DNA from 4 places in the Streptomyces sp. NPDC048623 genome. Region 1 is predicted to be linked to each of the others. Evidence: riboswitches for the same ligand, from Rfam matches in the RefSeq annotation. Region 1 holds a riboswitch; each other region holds the start of a gene.
What was found. Region 1 has a riboswitch for cyclic di-AMP ahead of AB0C73_RS29765 (M23 family metallopeptidase). Riboswitches for the same ligand answer to the same signal wherever they lie in the genome.
Positions count from the first base shown of each region.

Region 2: another riboswitch for cyclic di-AMP. It lies ahead of AB0C73_RS14880 (transglycosylase SLT domain-containing protein); the one in region 1 lies ahead of AB0C73_RS29765 (M23 family metallopeptidase).
Region 3: another riboswitch for cyclic di-AMP. It lies ahead of AB0C73_RS10980 (LysM peptidoglycan-binding domain-containing M23 family metallopeptidase); the one in region 1 lies ahead of AB0C73_RS29765 (M23 family metallopeptidase).
Region 4: another riboswitch for cyclic di-AMP. It lies ahead of AB0C73_RS07570 (C40 family peptidase); the one in region 1 lies ahead of AB0C73_RS29765 (M23 family metallopeptidase).

Region 1 is NZ_JBEZHV010000026.1:19,939-24,534, reverse strand. Features, by position in the region: gene AB0C73_RS29775 (MFS transporter) at 1-509, shown strand, start outside; gene AB0C73_RS29770 (PP2C family protein-serine/threonine phosphatase) at 739-1,860, shown strand; cyclic di-AMP (ydaO/yuaA leader) riboswitch at 2,062-2,209, shown strand; gene AB0C73_RS29765 (M23 family metallopeptidase) at 2,221-3,333, shown strand; gene AB0C73_RS29760 (aldo/keto reductase) at 3,382-4,329, shown strand; gene AB0C73_RS29755 (PrsW family intramembrane metalloprotease) at 4,343-4,596, opposite strand, start outside.
Region 2 is NZ_JBEZHV010000008.1:233,695-238,290, reverse strand. Features, by position in the region: gene AB0C73_RS14885 (hypothetical protein) at 1-2,399, opposite strand, end outside; cyclic di-AMP (ydaO/yuaA leader) riboswitch at 2,886-3,038, shown strand; gene AB0C73_RS14880 (transglycosylase SLT domain-containing protein) at 3,043-3,918, shown strand; gene AB0C73_RS14875 (polysaccharide deacetylase family protein) at 4,079-4,596, shown strand, end outside.
Region 3 is NZ_JBEZHV010000006.1:60,061-64,656, reverse strand. Features, by position in the region: gene AB0C73_RS11000 (aspartate aminotransferase family protein) at 1-348, shown strand, start outside; gene AB0C73_RS10995 (helix-turn-helix domain-containing protein) at 449-1,048, shown strand; gene AB0C73_RS10990 (DUF6126 family protein) at 1,080-1,232, shown strand; gene AB0C73_RS10985 (tyrosine-protein phosphatase) at 1,233-2,030, opposite strand; cyclic di-AMP (ydaO/yuaA leader) riboswitch at 2,371-2,559, shown strand; gene AB0C73_RS10980 (LysM peptidoglycan-binding domain-containing M23 family metallopeptidase) at 2,564-3,541, shown strand; gene AB0C73_RS10975 (SGNH/GDSL hydrolase family protein) at 3,716-4,510, shown strand; gene AB0C73_RS10970 (STM4011 family radical SAM protein) at 4,507-4,596, opposite strand, start outside.
Region 4 is NZ_JBEZHV010000004.1:97,937-102,532, forward strand. Features, by position in the region: gene bioB (biotin synthase BioB) at 1-592, opposite strand, end outside; gene AB0C73_RS07560 (8-amino-7-oxononanoate synthase) at 735-1,973, shown strand; gene AB0C73_RS07565 (ATP-binding protein) at 2,141-2,575, shown strand; gene AB0C73_RS07570 (C40 family peptidase) at 2,603-3,079, opposite strand; cyclic di-AMP (ydaO/yuaA leader) riboswitch at 3,083-3,202, opposite strand; gene AB0C73_RS07575 (hypothetical protein) at 3,597-3,902, opposite strand; gene AB0C73_RS07580 (ATP-dependent Clp protease proteolytic subunit) at 3,910-4,560, opposite strand.

The sequences.
Region 1 (4,596 bases):
CGACCACGGCCCTGTTCGTGGTGTCGGCCCTGGTGGCGCTCGCCGGGCAGCTACGGATCACCGCCTGGTGCGGGGCGCGGCTCTCGCGGGAGCGGTGTCTGGTGCTCGGGCTGGGGCTGATGGGCGCGGCGTTCCTGGTCCCGGCCGCGCTCGGGCGCCCGCTCGTGGCGCTGCTGCTGTGCGCGGCGGTGCTCGCCGTGGCGAACGCGGTGCTCTACCCGTACGAGATGGACACCGTCGTGGCGCTGTCCCGGGGGCGCTGGGTCGCCACCCACTACGGGCTCTACAACACGGTCTGCGGGATCGGCATCACCCTGGGGAACCTGGGGACGGGCGTGCTGCTCGACGCGACCGGCTGGTCGGCGGCGCCGTGGCTGGTGCTGTGCGCGGTCGGGCTCGGCTGCGCGGCGGCCATGGCGGCGCTCGCGCGGGGCGGGCGGCTCGCGGAGCGCCCGGCCGCCGCCGTACGCCAGTCGGCCGAGGAGGAGTCGCCGACCCGCGCGGGCTGACGGCACCCTGAGGTGTCGCGGTGGTGTCCGCGGCCGTCGACACGGACGTACGTACGCATGTACCGGGCCGGGGAGGGAGCACAGGGTGGCGCGAGCAGCGGGAACGCGGCGTGGGCCCGGGGGCGACGGCGGCCCCGGCTCGTCCCGGTACGCGTCCGCCTCCCGGCACCCGTCCGCGTCCGCGTCCACGTCTCCGTCCTCGGACGCGTACCGCGGCGCCCGGCGTTTCCTGCGGGCCCTGCCCCCGCTGGTGATCCTGGGCGGGGTCGCCTACGACTTCCTCACCCCGCCCGTCTACACCGCGGCGCCTCTCTTCTCGGCGGCGCCGCTGATCGCCGCTCCCTTCTTCTCCACCCTGACGACGCTGCTCACCGGGATCGCGGCGGTCCTGGCGAGCTTCGGGCTGCACGACTACGGCACCACGGCCGACACGGTCCAGGCGGTCACGGAGTCCCTGACGGTCCTCACGGTCGCCGGGCTCGCCGTGCTCATCAGCCGGGTGGTGCGGCGCAGCGGGGAACGTCTCGCCTCGGCGCGGGTGATCGCCGAGACGGCGCAGAAGGCGGTGCTGCCGGCGCCGGAGGAGCGGATCGGCGGGCTGCAGATCGCGGCGCGGTACGAGGCGGCGCAGGCCGACGCGTTCATCGGCGGCGATCTGTTCGCGGTCCAGGAGACCCCCTACGGGGTGCGTCTCGTGGTCGGGGACGTCCGGGGCAAGGGGCTTGACGCGGTGGAGGCGGTGGCGGTGGTCATCGGCGCGTTCCGGGAGGCCGCCGAGCTGGAGGCGACCCTGGAGGGGGTCGCGGCGCGGCTCGAACGGGCGCTGGCCCGGGAGGGCATGAGGCGCACCGGGTTCGACGCCTTCGAGGGCTTCACGACGGCGGTGCTCGCCGAGATCCCGGGCGGTGACCAGGTCGTACGGGTGGTCAACCGCGGGCACCCCGAACCGCTGCTGCTGTACGGGGACGGGGGCGTCAGGCCGCTGGTGCCGACGGAGCACGCGCTGCCGCTGGGCATGGGGGAGCTGGCGGTGCTGCCGGACCGGGCGGACGTGTCGCCGTATCCGCCGGGTGCGACCCTGCTGTTCTACACGGACGGTCTTTCGGAGGCGCGGGACACGACGGGGACCTTCTACGACCCGCGGGGGCGGCTCGACGGGCGGATCTTCCCGGGGCCGGAGGAACTGCTCGACGCGCTGGTGGCGGATGTGCGCCTGCACACGGGTGGGGACACGACGGACGACATGGCGCTGCTCGCGGTGAGCCGCCCGGCGGCGGGGCAGCCGGAGCGGCGCCGCACGATGCGTGTGGTGCCGCCGGACGGTGGGGGCGGCGGCCATGACACGGCGTAGTCGCAGGATCTCCCTGCGATAACAACTGACGCAACGTCAGATTCCTGCTGTGAATCTCCTCCTTTCTGAAGGGCGCTCAACTCGGGCGATTCCCTCCTAATTCAGCTAATGATCAAGGGGAACGGCTTGGAATCGGGGGGCCGTGTCTATTAACGTTCGATAACGCAGCGCGGTCGTCCCAGCCGTCGCAAGAGACGGCACCGTGCGCACGCGCCGAATCCCGCAAGGGAACCGGGGAACCACCACTTGGGGTGAATCGGGCCCCACCGCACTCGTGCGGCACGGTCCGTAGGAGACCTTCCTGCTCCGAACCCGTCAGCTAACCCGGTAGGCGAGAAGGAAGGAAAGGAGAGCGCCTCCGTGGCGTCCAACACCCCTGCTCCGCAAACCCCCTTCGCCCCCTTCGGCACCTCCGCCTCGGCGGGCGGCGATCTGGACGGGGCCGCGGAGGAGTGGAACCCCACCGAGGACTCCCTGCGGGCGCAGAGCCGCGCCGGCGGACGCCACCGGGTCGTCAAGCAGCGCTCCAACTTCGCACGTTCCTCCACCGTCCTCGGTGTCGGTGTCATCGCCGCCGTCGGCGCGGGCGGCCTGGCCACCGCGCAGCAGAAGCCGCCGGTCTCGATCGCCCTGCCGGACGTCAACCTGCCCGACGCCTCCGGCCTGCCGGGCGTCGGCGCGCTGATCGACGCGGTCGACGGGGACGGTGCCGAGGACACCGCGGGCAACGCCACCCAGCCGCTCACCGCGCTGACCTACACCACCACCGAGACCGCCGGCCAGGGCTCCGGTGCCGAGGCGCGGACCGAGACGGCGACGGCGGACGCCGGCGAGGCGCTGCGCGCCCGCATCCTCCAGCAGGCCGAGCAGCAGCAGGCCGCCGCCGACGCCGCCGCGCAGGCCGCCGCGGAGAAGGCCGCCGCCGAGAAGGCCGCGGCCGAGGCGGAGAAGGCCGCGGCGGACGCCCAGGCCAAGGCCGACGCGGAGGCGAAGGCGGCCGCCGAGGCCAAGCAGAAGGCCGAGGAGGAAGCGGCGGCGAAGGCCGAGGCCGAGCGCCTGGCCCAGCTCGCCGCCAGCTACGCGCTGCCGACCTCCTCGTACACGATCACCTCGACCTTCGGCCAGGCCGGTTCCATGTGGTCCTCCGGCTACCACACCGGCCTGGACTTCGCCGCCCCCACCGGCACCCCGGTCAAGGCCGTGCACGGCGCCACCGTGAAGTCGGCCGGCTGGTCCGGCTCGTACGGCTACCGGATCGTCCTGGAGCTCGAGGACGGCACCGAGATCTGGTACTGCCACCTCTCCTCCATGACCGTCGGCGTCGGCCAGACCGTCGGCACCGGCGAGACCATCGGCCGCGTCGGCGCCACCGGCAACGTCACGGGCCCCCACCTCCACCTCGAGGTGCACACCCCGTCCGGCACCGGCATCGACCCGATGGCCTGGCTCCAGGACAAGGGCCTGTCCGTCTGAGTCCTGGACGCCGGAATAGCGGTGGCGGCGCGCGGAGTTGATCTCCTCATGACTTCTCTCCGCAAGCTGGGCACCTCCGATCTGCATGTCTTCCCGCTCGCCCTCGGCGGCAACGTCTTCGGCTGGAGCGCCGACGAGGCACAGTCCTTCGCGGTGCTCGACGCCTACGCCGCCGCCGGCGGCAACTTCGTCGACACCGCGGATGTCTACTCGGCCTGGGCGCCGGGCAACGAGGGCGGCGAGTCCGAGAGGGTGATCGGCCGCTGGATGGCCTCCCGCGGCAACCGCTCCGACATCCTCGTCGCCACCAAGGTCGGCGCCCACCCCGGCTTCAAGGGCCTGGGCGCCACGAACATCAAGGCCGCCGCCGAGGAGTCGCTGCGCCGGCTCGGCACCGACCACATCGACCTCTACTACACCCACTTCGACGACGAGTCCGTGCCGGTGGAGGAGATCGTCACCGCCATGGACCAGCTGGTGAAGGACGGCAAGGTGCGGGCCGTCGCCGCCTCCAACCTCTCCCCGGAGCGGCTGCGCGCCTCCCTCGACTTCGCCGAGGCCGAGGGCCTCACCCGCTATGTCGCCCTCCAGCCGCAGTACAACCTGGTCTCCCGCGACACCTACGAGGGCCCGCTGCTCGACGCCGCCGCGCAGGGCGGCCTCGCGGCCGTGCCGTACTACGGCCTCGCGGCCGGCTTCCTCACCGGCAAGTACCGCGCCGGCAAGGCCGTGGACAGCGTCCGGGCCGCAGGTGCCGGCAAGCACCTGGAGACCGAGCGCGGGCGGCGCGTGCTCGCCGCCCTCGACGCGGTCGCCGAGGCCCGTGGCGCCGAGCTCGCCACCGTCGCCCTCGCCTGGCTCGCCTCCCGCCCCACCGTCGTCGCGCCGATCGCCTCGGCCCGTACGGTCGAACAGCTCCCGGCGCTCCTCGCGGTCGCCGACCTGGAGCTGACCGACGCCGAGCTCGCCGTCCTCACGGAGGCGTCGGCGGCCTGAGGCCCCCGAGCCGTCAGCTGCGGTACGGGTTGTAGCCGCCGTAGTCCAGGTACTGCGGCGGCACCCACACCCGGCCGGTCGCCCGCGCCGCGTACGTCAGCGCGGGCGAGGCTATTCGGCGGCGCTGCCACAGGTGGTGCAGCAGCTCCTGCTCGCGGGCGGTGAAGTCCTGCGCGACCTGCCCGCGCCGGGCCCGGTGGCGCAGGAACGCCAGGGTGGTGGCGAAGGCCTCGTACTCGCCGACCGCCTGCGCGCCCGGCTTGCCGA
Region 2 (4,596 bases), on a different contig from region 1:
CCGACCACGGCACCGCGCACCGCCTTCACGAACGCGTCGTGCGTCACGTCCCAGCCGTACCGCGTGTTGCCCTCCACCGGCACCCGGACATCGATGTCCCGGTGCCCCGGCCGGACCGTCACCACACGGGAGGTGAAGCCCTCGGCGCCGGGCTTCGGCGTGAACAGCCGCACCTGGCCGCTGCCCGTGCCGGAGACCCGTACCGGCACACGGTAGGTCCGTACGCCCGAGTCGCCCTCGTCGACCGTGAGCCGGCCGATGTCGACACGCGGCAGCGCGGCCGGGCGCACCGCCGGCAGACCGGGGTGCCAGGCCCAGGAGTCCACGAGCCACGCGCGGCCGGCGGCGGTGCGCGGGGTGAGGACGAGCGCGGCGGTCTTGCCCAGGTCGAGGTGCGCCCGCGCGGCCGGGGCCAGCGGTACGCGGACCTCGCGCGCCCAGTACGAGGAGGTGCGCCCACTGCCCGGCAGCCCGTCCACCCGCACCCGGCCGAGGCTCGCGCGGCGGCCCGCGGCGTCGGTCACGGCCACGTCGAGATCGGTGCCCCGGCTGTTCGGCGGCACGATCACCCGCAGGGCCAGGGACTCGGCGCCCGCGAGGGACACCGGCCGCGCAGAACGCACCGTGACCGGCGTGCCGTTACGGCTCCACCGCAGGGCCACGGCGTCGCGCCCCGGCTCGGGCGAGGTCTCCCAGAACGCGAAGTGCGGGGACCTGCCGCCCGCGTCGGGGGACCCCTCGTCGGGGGACAGACAGGACCGGGCCGCGTCGGTGTCGATCTGCGCGCACAGCCGGCCCGCGCCCGACACGGCGAGTGCCGCCCCCGCGTCCGGCGAGCCGGGCACGAAGGCCGGGGTGCGGCCCGCACCGACGGCATGGGTGAGGACCCGGGCCGGACCGGCCGACGGCGCCCGCCTGCCGCTGCCGTCGAGCAGCGGCCGCACCCGGTCGTCGCCCGCCACGAACAGGCGTGCCGCCGCCGCGATGTAGGCGGCGCCCGCGGTCTGCTGCTGCGGGGCGGTCAGTCGCGTACGGGTACCGGGGGAGCAGACCGGGTCGGGCTCGTCCTCGCCCGGCCCCGATCCCCACCCCGACCCGAAGTCGTCCACGGCCGGCGCCTGCGCCTGGCCAGGCGTCCACTCGCTGTTGAAGAAGTTGTGGTTGGCGCCGACCACGTACACCGCGCTGTGCAGCGCCGTGCCCCGGCCGACCCCGCGCGTGCCGTCCAGGTACATCTGCCCCTGGAGGTCGGACACATCGCCGTCGCAGCCGGGCAGGATCGTCATCGACGGCACGTCGGGCACCGGGTTCTGGCCGAAGATCGTCGGCCCGATGAGGACGTCGCCGCGGATCTTCCAGCGCACCGGACCCCGGTAGCCGTCCTGGTCGGCGGGCGGCGCGGACAGGCTGTCGAGCGCCGCCCGGTTCACTCCCTCGCCGCCCCGCGAGTGGCCGACGAGCAGGACGCGGGAGAGATCGGCGGCGGCAGCCGCCTTCCGCACCTCCGCCGGCGCCTTGTCGGTGTGCGCACCCCACTCCGCCCAGCGGGCGAGGTGCAGCCGCACCAGCGAGGAACGGGCCTGCGCGCCGCCGTCGTCGGCCTGGTGGTCCTGCCCGTTGACGCCGTTCGCGGACACGGACAGCGTCACGTACCCCTGCGAGGCGAGCAGCCGCTGCGCCGCCCCGTACCCCTGATGGCTGGGAACGGGCCGCATGCCCGCCGGGCAGGGCCACGCGCCCGACTCCTGGTCGCTGCCGGGCTTGTAGCAGGTGCCGTGCCGCCCGTGCAGGAACAGCGCCACCGGGCGCTTCCCCGGCGCGCCGGCCGGCGCCACCACCGCGGCCCGCATCTCGACCGGCTCGGGGAAGCCGGGCAGCCGTACGGGCTTCAGCGCGTACTCGCCGGCGACGGTGCGGTACGGGCCGGGCGCGCCCGGGTCCACGGGGTTGGCGGGCAGCGGGGCCTCGGGCCGTGCCGCCGGGGCCTGGGGCCGCAGACGCGGGGCGGCGGCGGAGGGTCCGGCGTGGTCGGCGGCGTCGGCGGAGGCGTCGAGCCTTCGTCCGCCCGCCGTCACGCTCAGCCTCGCATCCCCCAACTGCGCGTCTTCCAGCGGGAGTCGGAACGTCCGCCCGTCCGGCCCGGCCACCGGATGGCCGAGGAGCCGCCCGCCGTCCCGGAACTCGACCCGGGCGTTGCCCATCGGCACGGCCTCCCCGGCCGTCCACACCAACTGCCGTTCCGCACCGGCCCCGACGATCCGCCATCCCTCGGGCAGTCGCGGCGCCGCGGCGACCGCCGTCCCGTCCGGTGCCGGCTGTCCGTACGCGAGCCCCGGCGACACACCCGCCAGGGCCAGAAGCGTCACGGCGGTGGTCACGCCGCGTGTGACACGTATCAAAGTGCTCTTCCTCACGATCGTTCTCGTCGACACGGGCCACCGGCACCCCCGGTACGCCGGGCCCTTCCTGCCCCGGGAGGACGGGGGAGGGAGAGACGGGGTTGCCCGGCGGGGGAGGTGTGGCCGGTTCTGGTGCTCAGGGCGTGGGGCAAAACGGACTATGTCCGACTATGAGTACCGAATACCGGAATGCCGAGGTGATTCCTGAAGGGGGTAATTATCGCCAGAATGGCGGTCAGCTGGAGCGGGTGATGTGGGTCACGGCATTTCGGCCGCGGCAAGGCTTCCGGAATGCTGTCGAAGCGTCAGGAACGGGTGGCCGGAAAAGGGTTGAAGGGGTCGCGGGAAACGTCCGGAATGATCCTTTCGTGTTTATCGGTAGATCGATTCCGTGTGATGAATTCCTGCCTTGTTTTCGATATTTGTCTTCGCATACGGTCGCCCCGAAACCGGACGGAAACGCCGAATCCTGCCGCCGCCCGGTCGACCGCACTCACACCCTTCCGGCAGGAGCGGGGGACCCAGGTTTGCCGCCGGTCCCGGTCTCCGGGCACGGCTCGGGGTGAAGCCGCGCTGCGCGCGGCCGGGCATCTCCTGCCCGAACCCGACAGCTCACCTCGCAGGCGAAGGAGAGGAACTCGCCATGCGTGGACCCGGCAAGCACCGTCGCCCCAAGAACACCCCGCTCGCCCGCGGCATCGCCCTCGTCGGCCTCACCGGCAGCGCCGCGCTCGCGCTGCCCCTGGCCGGTGCCACCACGGCCGGTGCGGCGACGCCGCAGGCCGAAACCTCCGTCGCAGTGGCAAAGCAGACGGCTCGGATCACCGTGCAGTCGGCCCCGGCGGCCGTGAAGGCGGCACCGCTGACGTATTCCGTCGTCGCCGGTGACTCGCTTTACAAGATCGCGCAGAAGCACGGGGTCCGGGGCGGCTGGAAGAAGCTCTACAAGGACAACCGGAGCGTCGTCGGCGCCGACCCGCGCCTCATCCACCCGGGCCAGAAGCTCTCCGTCTCCGGAAAGGCCGTCGCCGCCAAGACCGGTGCCGTCAAGGCCGGTGCCCGCAAGAGCGGCGCCGCCACCGGTGCCGCCGCCTCCGCCCCGGTGAAGACGGTCCGGTCGAAGACGGTCCAGGCCGTCGCGACCTCGGCCGGTTCCGCCACCTCCGCCGCTTCCGCGACGTCCGCCGGGTACACGTACGCCGACAACCTCGAGGGCTGGATCCGCGAGTCGCTCGACATCATGGCCCGCGAGGGCATTCCCGGCACCTTCGACGGCATCTACCGCAACGTCATGCGCGAGTCCTCCGGCAACCCGCAGGCCATCAACAACTGGGACTCCAACGCCCTCGCCGGCACCCCCTCCAAGGGCCTGCTCCAGGTGATCGACCCCACCTTCCGCGCCTACCACGTCGCCGGCACCTCCTTCGACCCCTTCGACCCGGTCGCCAACATCACCGCGGCCTGCAACTACGCCGCCGACCGCTACGGCTCCATCGACAACGTCTTCGGCGCCTACTGACGGGACCCGCCGCCCGCGGGTGCCGGACCCACCGGCACCCGCGGGCGGCGTCCGCCCGAAACCCCGCCCGAAACCCCGCCCGAAACCCGTGAAACCGTCCGGGCGTCTTCTCCGTCCTCTCCTGCGGGAGTCGTCAGGAGAATCGGGGAGTGGGCACCACATGGGGCTGAAGGGCAAGTACACGGCGCACATAGCCGCCGTCGCGTCGGCGGTCGCACTGAGTCTGGCGGCCTGGGGGACCGCCGTACTGACGGACAGTGAGGCCGAGGCGTCGTCAGGGGCGGGGGCCGGGGCCGGGCAGGAGCGGCAGGTGCCGCCCACCGAGGAGGGCAAGGGCCCGGCGAAGGTGACGCCGGTGAAGGTGCCCGAGAGCATCGTGCACGCCGCCGAGGCGGGCGGGAAGGCGGTGAACATCACCATCGACGACGGTCCCGACCCGCGGTGGACGCCCCAGATACTCGACGTCCTCAGGGAGAACGACGTCAAGGCCGTGTTCTGCATCGTCGGGCAGCGGGCCAAGGAGTACCCCCAGCTGGTGAAGCGGGTCGTCGCCGAGGGGCACAAGCTCTGCGACCACACCATGGACCACGACACGACCATGGACCGCAAGCCGTTCGCGTACCAGAAGCAGCAGATCCTCGACGCCAAGCGCCTGATCGAGGAGGCCGCCGGGGGCGC
Region 3 (4,596 bases), on a different contig from region 1:
GAGCTCCTCAAGGAGATCCGGGGCCGCGGGCTGATGATCGGGATCGAGTTCGGCCGCCCGTCCTCGCTGGGCCTGCGCAGCCGCTGGACGATGCTCCAGGCGGCCCGCAAGGGACTCTTCGCCCAGATGGTCGTGGTGCCGCTGCTCCAGCGCCACCACATCCTGACCCAGGTGTCGGGGGACCACCTGGAGGTGATCAAGCTGATCCCGCCGCTGATCATCGACGAGGCGGACATCGACCGCTTCGTGACCGCCTTCACGGCGGTGATGGACGACGCCCACGGGGGCGGCGGACTGATGTGGGACTTCGGGAAGACACTGGTCAAGCAGGCGGTCGCGCAGCGGTAGCGGGCTTACGGGCCGGCCCGCCGGAGGCCCGGCTCCATCGGGGTTTTGCCTCTGGGGCAAGAAAGTTGCCTCAGAGGCACAAGCCTGGCGCAATGGACGCATGGACCACGTCACCGACGTCGTACCGGACGTCGCCCCCCAGCTGCGGGCCCTGCGCCGGCGGCGCGGGCTCACCCTGGAGGCGGCCGCCCAGCGGGCCGGGCTCTCGCCGGCGCATCTGTCGCGCCTGGAGACGGGGAACCGGCAGCCCTCGCTGCCGATGCTGCTCGCCCTCGCCCGAATCTACGGTACGACGGTCTCCGAGCTGCTCGGCGAGGCGCCGCCGGAGCGCGACCCGGTCGTCCGGGCCGGGCGCTCCGAGCCGGTCGAGGCCGACGGCTGGATCTACCGGCAGGCCGGCGGCGCGGGCCGGGCCATGCAGGCGCTGCGGGTCCACATCCCGTACGCGACCCGGGCCGACATCGTGCGCGTCCATCCCGGCGAGGAGTGGCTGCACGTCCTGGAGGGGCAGGTCCGGCTCGCCCTCGGCGACACCGTGCACCTCCTCGACCCCGGGGACAGCGCGCACTACGACTCGCTCACCCCGCACCGGATCGGCGCGGCCGGACAGGCCGGCGCCGAGGTGCTCTTCGTCCACACGCTCATGCAGAGCCCCGCCGCCGACCTGTGCCTCGGCGACGGCACCCCGCACGGCCGCTGACCCTCAGCGCTGACCACCAGAAAGGGCTGACATGTCCGAGAAGTCCCTAGATGTCACCGGCGAGGAACGCGGCGACGGCAAGTTCCCCAAGGGCCTGGTGCTCCGGCTCTTCGCGTACCTGATCGCCGGCCACCTCTTCGCCGGGTTCCTCTACCTGCTCTTCACGCTGGGCGGCGCGAAGTAGCTACGCCGTCGTGAGCAGCCGCGCGCGCAGCCGCTCCCGGGTCTCCGGGGCGAGCGTCAGGCCCTCCGCCAGATAGGCCTCGACCGAGCCCCAGGTCTCCTCGATGGTCCCGAAGGCGGCCCGCAGATACTCCACCCGCGCGTCGAACAGCGGCGCGAGCAGCTCCATCACCTCGGGCGACATGCCGTCCGGGGCGGTGGAGCTGCGCTGCACCTTGTAGCGGCGGTGCGGGGCGTTGGACTTCACGTAGTCCGCCTCGATCGCCTCGCGCTCCACGCCGACCGCGAGCAGCGATATGGCGATGGCGAGACCGGCCCGGTCCTTGCCGGCCGCGCAGTGCATCAGGGCGGGGACGCTGTCCTCGGCCATCTCGTGCAGGATCCGGCTGTGCTCGGCGGTCCGCGCGACAATCATCTTCCGGTACGAATCGGACATCCGGGCCGCCGCCTTGCCGTCGCCCAGGATCCCCCGCAGCTGCGCCAGGTCCCCGTCGCGGACGAGCTTCCAGAACTCCTTGCCGTCGGCCGGGTCGTTGAGCGGAATGTTCACGTTCCGTACGCCCGGGAGTTCCACGTCCGCGCCCTCGATGCGCCGGTCCGCCTCGTTGCGGAAGTCGAAGACCGTGTGCAGCTCCAGGGTGGTGAGGAAGGCCGCGTCCTCGGGCGTGGCGTGCGCCAGGTGACCGCTGCGGAAAAGCCGCCCGGGGCGCACGGACCGGCCGTCCACGGTCGGCAGTCCGCCCAGGTCGCGGAAGTTGCGTACGCCGGTGAGTTCGGGCTCGGTCGTCGCTCGCGTCACGGTTGCTCCTGCTCTTGAGATCGGTTCCTGGCGCAATCATCATCGCGGGCGGGCCCCAGGGACACCCCATCGGGATGGAATGGGCGATCTGTCCGTATTGAGTGATTGGGTATAAGGCGCCCTGGTTGCAGGGGAGATGGGCTCGCGGGCGTGAGCAGCGTCATAAACATGACGGACCGTGCCTGATCGTCTTTTCCAAATTCCCCTCGGCAAAGGGGGATCGAGAGACCGTCATCCACGGAGGGTGACCGGAATTCCGGGCGGATATCAAGGAATTCGAGATCGAGTGGAACCGGTGGCTTGTTCCCGTCGTCCCCGCTCGTCTAGCGTCGCGCTCACTCCGGACGGACCGCCGAATCCTGCCGCCGACCGGAATCCGCACTCACCCGTGAACGGCAGGAGCGGGGGACCCAGGTAAGACGCCGGCCCCTTCGAAGAAGGACGGCTCGGGGTGAAGTCGTGCGACCGCGCGACCGGACATCTCCCGTCCGAACCCGACAGCTCACCTCGCAGGCGACGGAGAGGAAACCGTCATGCCCGCGAAGGGTAAGCACCGCCGTACCAAGGCCAACCCGATCACCCGCGGGTTCGTGGCCGCCGGCGCCGGAGGCGCCGTCGTCGCCCTCCCGCTGATCGGCGCCACCGGCGCGCACGCCGCCGAGCAGGCCGCCCCGGCCGCCCGCCAGGCCGTCGCCGCCGTCGCGCCCGCCGCCGTCACCCCCGCCAAGGCCCCGGCCGCCGCGGGCACCAGCTACACCGTCGTGCGCGGCGACTACCTGTCGAAGATCGCCACCGAGCACCACCTGGCCGGCGGCTGGCAGAAGCTGTACCGCGACAACCGCCAGGTCGTCGGCGGGAACCCCTCGCTGATCCTCCCCGGCATGAAGCTCACCCTCGGCGCCAAGAACCCCGCCAAGGCCGCTCCCGCCAAGGCCGCCCCGGCCGCCCCGGCTCCCAAGGCCGCCGCGCCGAAGAGCTCCGCCAAGAACGGTGACACCGCGCCCTCCCGCGCCTCCCGCGGCAGCGAGCGCGCCTCGGCCCCGGCCGCCGCGAGCTCCTCTTCCTCCTCTTCGGCCTCGTCCTCCTCGGCCGGCGCCACCACCTCCTCCGGCTGGGTCGCCCCCGTCAGCGGCGGCATCTCCACCCCGTACCGCGCCTCCGGCTCCATGTGGTCCTCCGGCTACCACACCGGTGTCGACTTCATCGCCTCCACCGGCACCACCGTCCACGCGGTCGGCCCCGGCGTCGTGTACTCCGCCGGCTGGGGCGGCGCCTACGGCAACCAGGTCGTCATCAAGCACGCCGACGGCACCTACTCCCAGTACGCCCACCTCTCCTCGCTGTCCGTCTCCGCCGGCCAGACCGTGAGCGGCGGCCAGCAGATCGGCCTCTCCGGCGCCACCGGCAACGTCACCGGCCCGCACCTGCACTTCGAGATGCGCACCGGGCCGGACTACGGTTCCGACATCGACCCGCTGGCCGTCCTGCGCCAGCACGGCGTGAGCATCTGACGGGCGTCCGACGTCACGTCGGCAGCCTCCCGACACCCCGTGGCCCGGCATGCACATGCCGGGCCACCGGCGTATTCCGGCTTGGCGGAATCTTTAGCGGTGGCATATGTCACCCTGCGTCAACCCCTCCTTACGGTCGCGTAGGTCACACAGGGCGGGGAAAGATGTGGTCCCGTGGCAGACGATTCGAGATCTACAGACAAGAACGCATTCGGGTCGTACGCGGCGATCGGCGACAGCTTCACCGAGGGCGTCGGAGACCCCGGCCCCGACGGGACGTATGTCGGCTGGGCGGACCGCTTCGCGGTCCTGCTCGCCGACGAGCTGCCGGAGCAGGACGGCTTCCGGTACGCCAACCTCGCCGTACGGGGGCGCCTTCTCGACCAGATCGTCGCGGAGCAGGTCCCGCGGGCGAAGGAACTCGCCCCCGACCTCGTGACCTTCTGCGCCGGCGGCAACGACATCATCCGCCCCGGCACCGACCCCGACGACGTGGCCGAGCGCTTCGAGCGCGCCGTGGCCGACCTCACCTCGGCCGTCGGCACCGTCATGGTGACGACCGGCTTCGACACCCGTGACGTGACCCTGCTCAAGCACCTGCGCGGCAAGATCGCCACGTACAACGGGCACGTACGGGCCATCGCCGACCGGTACGACTGCCCGGTGCTCGACCTGTGGTCGCTGAAGTCCGTCCAGGACCGGCGGGCCTGGGACGACGACCGGCTCCACCTCTCGCCCGAGGGCCACACCCGGGTCGCGCTGCGCGCCGCCCAGGTCCTCGGCATGGCGGTGCCGGCCGACCCGGAGCAGGCATGGCCCCCGGAGCCGCCGCGCGGCACCCTGGAGGTCCGCAAGGACGACATCCACTGGGCCAAGGAGTACCTGGTCCCGTGGATCGGGCGCCGACTGCGCGGCGAGAGCTCCGGCGACCACGTCGAGGCGAAGCGCCCCGACCTGATGCCGCTCTAGGGCGTGTGCGCCGCGATGTGCGCCGGGACGCGTTCCAGGACGCCCCCGGCGAACACGTCGTACAACGGCAGCGTCTCCAGGTGGAC
Region 4 (4,596 bases), on a different contig from region 1:
CCGCGCCGTGCGCCTTCTGCACGGTGTCCACCCGGTCCGCGTAGGTGTGGGTGGTGGTGATCTCCCCGTACGTCCCCTCGGACGTGTTGAGGTTGTGGTTGTACGCGTCGGCGCCGGCTTCCTTCAGCCGCTCCGCCTGCCCGTCGGAGAGCAGCCCGAGGCAGGCGCAGACCTCCACGCCTTCGTTCTGCTCCTTGATCGCCTCGATGGTCCTGCCGACCCGCTCGACGTCCCGGTCCGTCGGACCGCGCCCGCTCGCCACCAGACAGACCCGCTTGGCGCCGCCCGCGACACCGGCCGCCGCCGCGGCCGAGGCCTCGTCGGGCTTGAGCCAGGAGTACTTGAGGATCCCGGCCGTGGAGCCGAGCCGCTGCGAACAGTAGGAGCAGTCCTCGGGGCACAGACCGGACTTCAGATTGACGAGATAGTTGAGCTTCACCCGCCGCCCGAACCACTGGCGGCGCACCTTGCCGGCAGCGCTCACCACATCGAGCAGGTCGTCGTCGGAGGTCGCCAGCACGGCGAGCGCTTCTTCACGGGTCGGCGACTCGCGCCGCAGCCCCTTCTCCACCAGCGTGTTCAGCAGGTCCATAAGCGCTGATCCTGGCCTACGGCACACCCCCGGGCCAAGGAGGATCCGAACAAACGACACCGATTCCTGTGTGTGCATGGCCACATCCTGACCTCGACGGGATACGGCTAGGGTCTGTGCGCTGCCTACAAAAGGATCCGTCATGCCGCCGTACGCCGAGGACCCGCTGGACCCCGCCGCGGGGACGGGCGAAGGCCCGCCGGCCCCCGCCGCGGGCACGGGCGAGGGCCCGCGCCCGGCCGCCTTCGACTGGACCGAGGCGGCGGCCCGGCGGCGCGCGGCGGCCGGCCTGGTGCGCACCCTGCGGCCCCGGGCCGCCGAGTCGGACCTGCTCGACCTCGCCAGCAACGACTACCTCGGCCTGACCCACCGCCCCGAGATCACCGAGGCGGCCGCCGAGGCCGCCCGCCGCTGGGGCGCCGGTGCCACCGGTTCGCGTCTGGTCACCGGCACGACCCTGCTGCACACCCGCCTCGAACAGGAGCTCGCCGCGTTCTGCGGCTTCGAGGCGGCCCTGGTCTTCTCCTCCGGCTACGCGGCGAACCTCGCGGCCCTCACCGCGCTCTCCGTACCGGACGGCCTGATCGTCTCCGACGCGGGCAACCACGCCTCCCTCGTCGACGGCTGCCGGCTCGCCCGGGCCGAGACGGCGGTCGTGCCGCACGCCGACCCGGGGGCCGTGGCCAAGACGCTGGCCGCGCACCCCGGCCGCCCGGCGCTCGCCGTCAGCGACTCGGTCTTCTCGGTGGACGGCGACCGGGCGCCGCTCGACGCACTCGCCGCCGTCTGCCGCGAGCACGGCGCGGGCCTGGTCGTCGACGACGCCCACGGCTTCGGCGTGCTCGGCGAGGGCGGGCGCGGCGCGCTGAGCGAGGCCGGCCTCGCGGGCGCCCCCGACGTGGTCGCCACCCTCACCCTGTCCAAGTCCCTGGGCAGCCAGGGCGGCGCCGTGCTCGGCCCGGCCCGGGTGATCGAGCACCTGGTCAACGCCGCCCGCACCTTCATCTTCGACACCGGCCTCGCCCCCGCCGCGGCCGGTGCCGCCCTGGCGAGCCTGCGCCTGATCGGCGCCGAACCGGCCCTCGCGGCCCGGGCCGGCACGGTCGCCCGGACCCTGCACCGGCTGCTCACCGCCGCCGGTCTTTCCGCCGTACGGCCCGACGCGGCGGTCGTGTCCGTGCGCGCGCCGGGCCCGGAGGAGGCGCTGCGCTGGGCCGCCGACTGCCGCGAACTCGGCCTCGGCGTGGGCTGCTTCCGGCCCCCGTCGGTCCCCGACGGCATCTCCCGGCTGCGCCTCACGGCCCGCGCGGACCTCACGGACGCGGAGATCGAGCGGGCGGTGGCCACGATCGTACGGACCGCGCCGCCCGGAGCGCTCTGAGCCCGGACCGTGTACGGCCACGCGTACAAGCGTCTGTGCGGTTCACCGCTTCGGGCGACAGATATCCGTATATCTGGTGGATCGCCGCCCGGGGCGGTGACATCGGTGGCAGGCTGACGCGCATGCAGTCCGGGCGTCGTCGCCCGGCGGGAGAAGGACGGCGTCGCATGGCAGACCAGCAGGAAGCAACCGTCACACTGCCGAGCGACCCGGCCTCGGTCTCCGCCGCGCGGAGGTACGTCGGCGAGGTGCTCACCTCCTGGGGGCTCGGGGACGCGACCGACACCGCGGACGCGATCCGGCTGATCGTCTCGGAGCTGGCGACCAACGCCGTGCAGCACACCTTCGGGCAGTCGCCCACGTTCACCGTCGACGTACGCCTGGAGCGCGACGAGCAGCTGCACATCGGGGTCACCGACAGCCACCCCCGCTGGCCCCGGCGCCTGCCGGCGGCGGTGCAGCAGGACAACGGGCGAGGGATGGCGATCATCCGCTTCCTGACGAAGGAGGCGGGCGGCCGACTGGTGGTGACCCCGACGGCGGAGGGCGGCAAGACGGTGTGGATCACGCTGCCGTGGACGGCGGCGCTGACCCGGGCCTGACCGACCGCCCTCGTCGCACCCTGCCGGTCAGCGCACCCGTCCGTAGAAGACCTTCGAGGTCCAGATCTTGTCGAGCTTCACCCAGGAGCCGGTCTTGGGGGAGTGCCAGATCTTGTTGTTTCCCGCATAGATCCCGACGTGGTAGACGCTTCCCCCGGAGTGGAAGAAGACCAGGTCACCCACCTGCCGGCTGCCCGAGGAGATGTGGCGGGTCTTGTTGTACTGCTGCTGCGCGGTGCGTGGCAGCGTCTTGCCCGCCTTCTTGTACGAGTAGAGCGTGAGGCCCGAGCAGTCGAAGCGGGTGGGGCCCGAGGCGCCGTACTTGTAGGGTGCCCCCTTCTTCGAGGCGGCGACGTTCAGCGCCTTGCTCGCGTAGGAGGTCGCCGCCTGGGCCTCTGGCGCCGCTCCTGGTGCGAGCAGCGTGCCGCCGACGGCGGCGAGGGTGAGAGCCGAGACGGCTCCGGCCCGGGACAGCAGGGACGGGACATGCATGTGCGCAGTCATGCGCAACCCTTCGTCAGCCGCCTGCGAAGGATGACCTGTCGGGTTCGGACCGGCGAAGACGCCCGGCCGCGGCTGCGGCTTCACCCCGAGGATCGCCCCGTACTGCTCGGGCGGCCCGTGTTGCTCGGGTCCTCCACTCCTGCCGGTCCACTCCTGTCGACCAGTCGTCCGGGACGGCGGCAGGACTCGGCGTCCGCCCGGACCGCCCCGCCGTGGGTGGCGGGGGCTTGTCGTCGACAGGGATCTTGACCCACGGCCAGGGCGAAATCCGAGCTGAAACGGCGATATGTGAGGCTCCTCACGACTGATCCATACGGGTGGACAGTCAGCTTTCGTGATCTGAGGAGGTTTGGCCGACGAGCCCGTCACCAGGGGCAGAGCGCCGGATTCGGCCAGATGCGTACACCTGTTGCGCAACTCACCTGAGATCCATGTCGATTCGTCGACTACGCCGAACGAGGGAGCGATTCTGCGGTTCCCGTGCCCCATGTGGACCTCGACACGACACGCGCCGCTGTCAACTCGCCCTCTCTCCGGGCACGGTGACCCGCCCGGAACGCCGCTCGCCGTCCAACACCCGTAGCGCACGCGCCAATGTGTCCGCGTGCACCTCGCTCTCGCCCCGCAGATGCATGAGTGTCAGTGCGTCCCGGAGCGCCGTCGCCCTCCCGACCAGGGCCTGCGCCGCGCGCAGCGCCCCATAGGTATGCGAGGACCTGGATGGATTGATCCTCCCCAGGAGATCGAGGACTTCGAGATACGTGTCGACGAACTCGCCCTCGGCGCGGGTCAGGGCGGGCAGCGGCGGCGGCTCCGGCACCATGGCGGCCTCACTCCTCCCCGGTGGCCGCCGACGCGCGGCGGCTGCGGATCACGTCGTCCACCAGGCCGTACGCGAGGGCCGCGGGCGCGTCGAGCACCGTGATCCGGTCGAGGTCGGCGTCGATCCGCGCCCGGTCCCGGCCGGTGTGTCCGGCGAGCAGCGCGGCGATCAGCTCGCGCTGGCGCAGCAATTCCCGCGCCTGGAGGTCGAGATCGCTGGGCTGTCCCTGCAACGGCTCGTCGAGCGCGGGCTGCTGGAGCACGATCCTGGCTCCCGGCAGGGCGAGCCGGCGGCCCGGCGTGCCCGCCGCGAGCAGTACCGCGGCCGGTCCGACGGCCTGCCCGAGGCAGATGGTCTCCACCTCGCAGGAGACCGTGCTGATCGTGTCGTAGACCGAGGTCATGGCGCTGACCGAGCCGCCGGGCGAGTTGATGTAGAGGCTGATCACCTGCCCGGGCGAGGCGTAGTCCAGGTGCAGGAACTGCGCGATGACGTCATTGGCCGAGGTCTCGTCGATCGGCGTGCCCAGGAAGACGATCCGCTCCTGGAGCAGCTTGGAGTAGGGGTCGAGGGTGCGGGTGCCGAAGCTCGTGCGTTCGGTGAACTCCGGAAGGACGTACCGCATGGTGCTCCGCGTGCTGCCGTTCATGGCCTTCATGGCACTCCTCCTTCTGTAAAAAATGTACAGGACGTA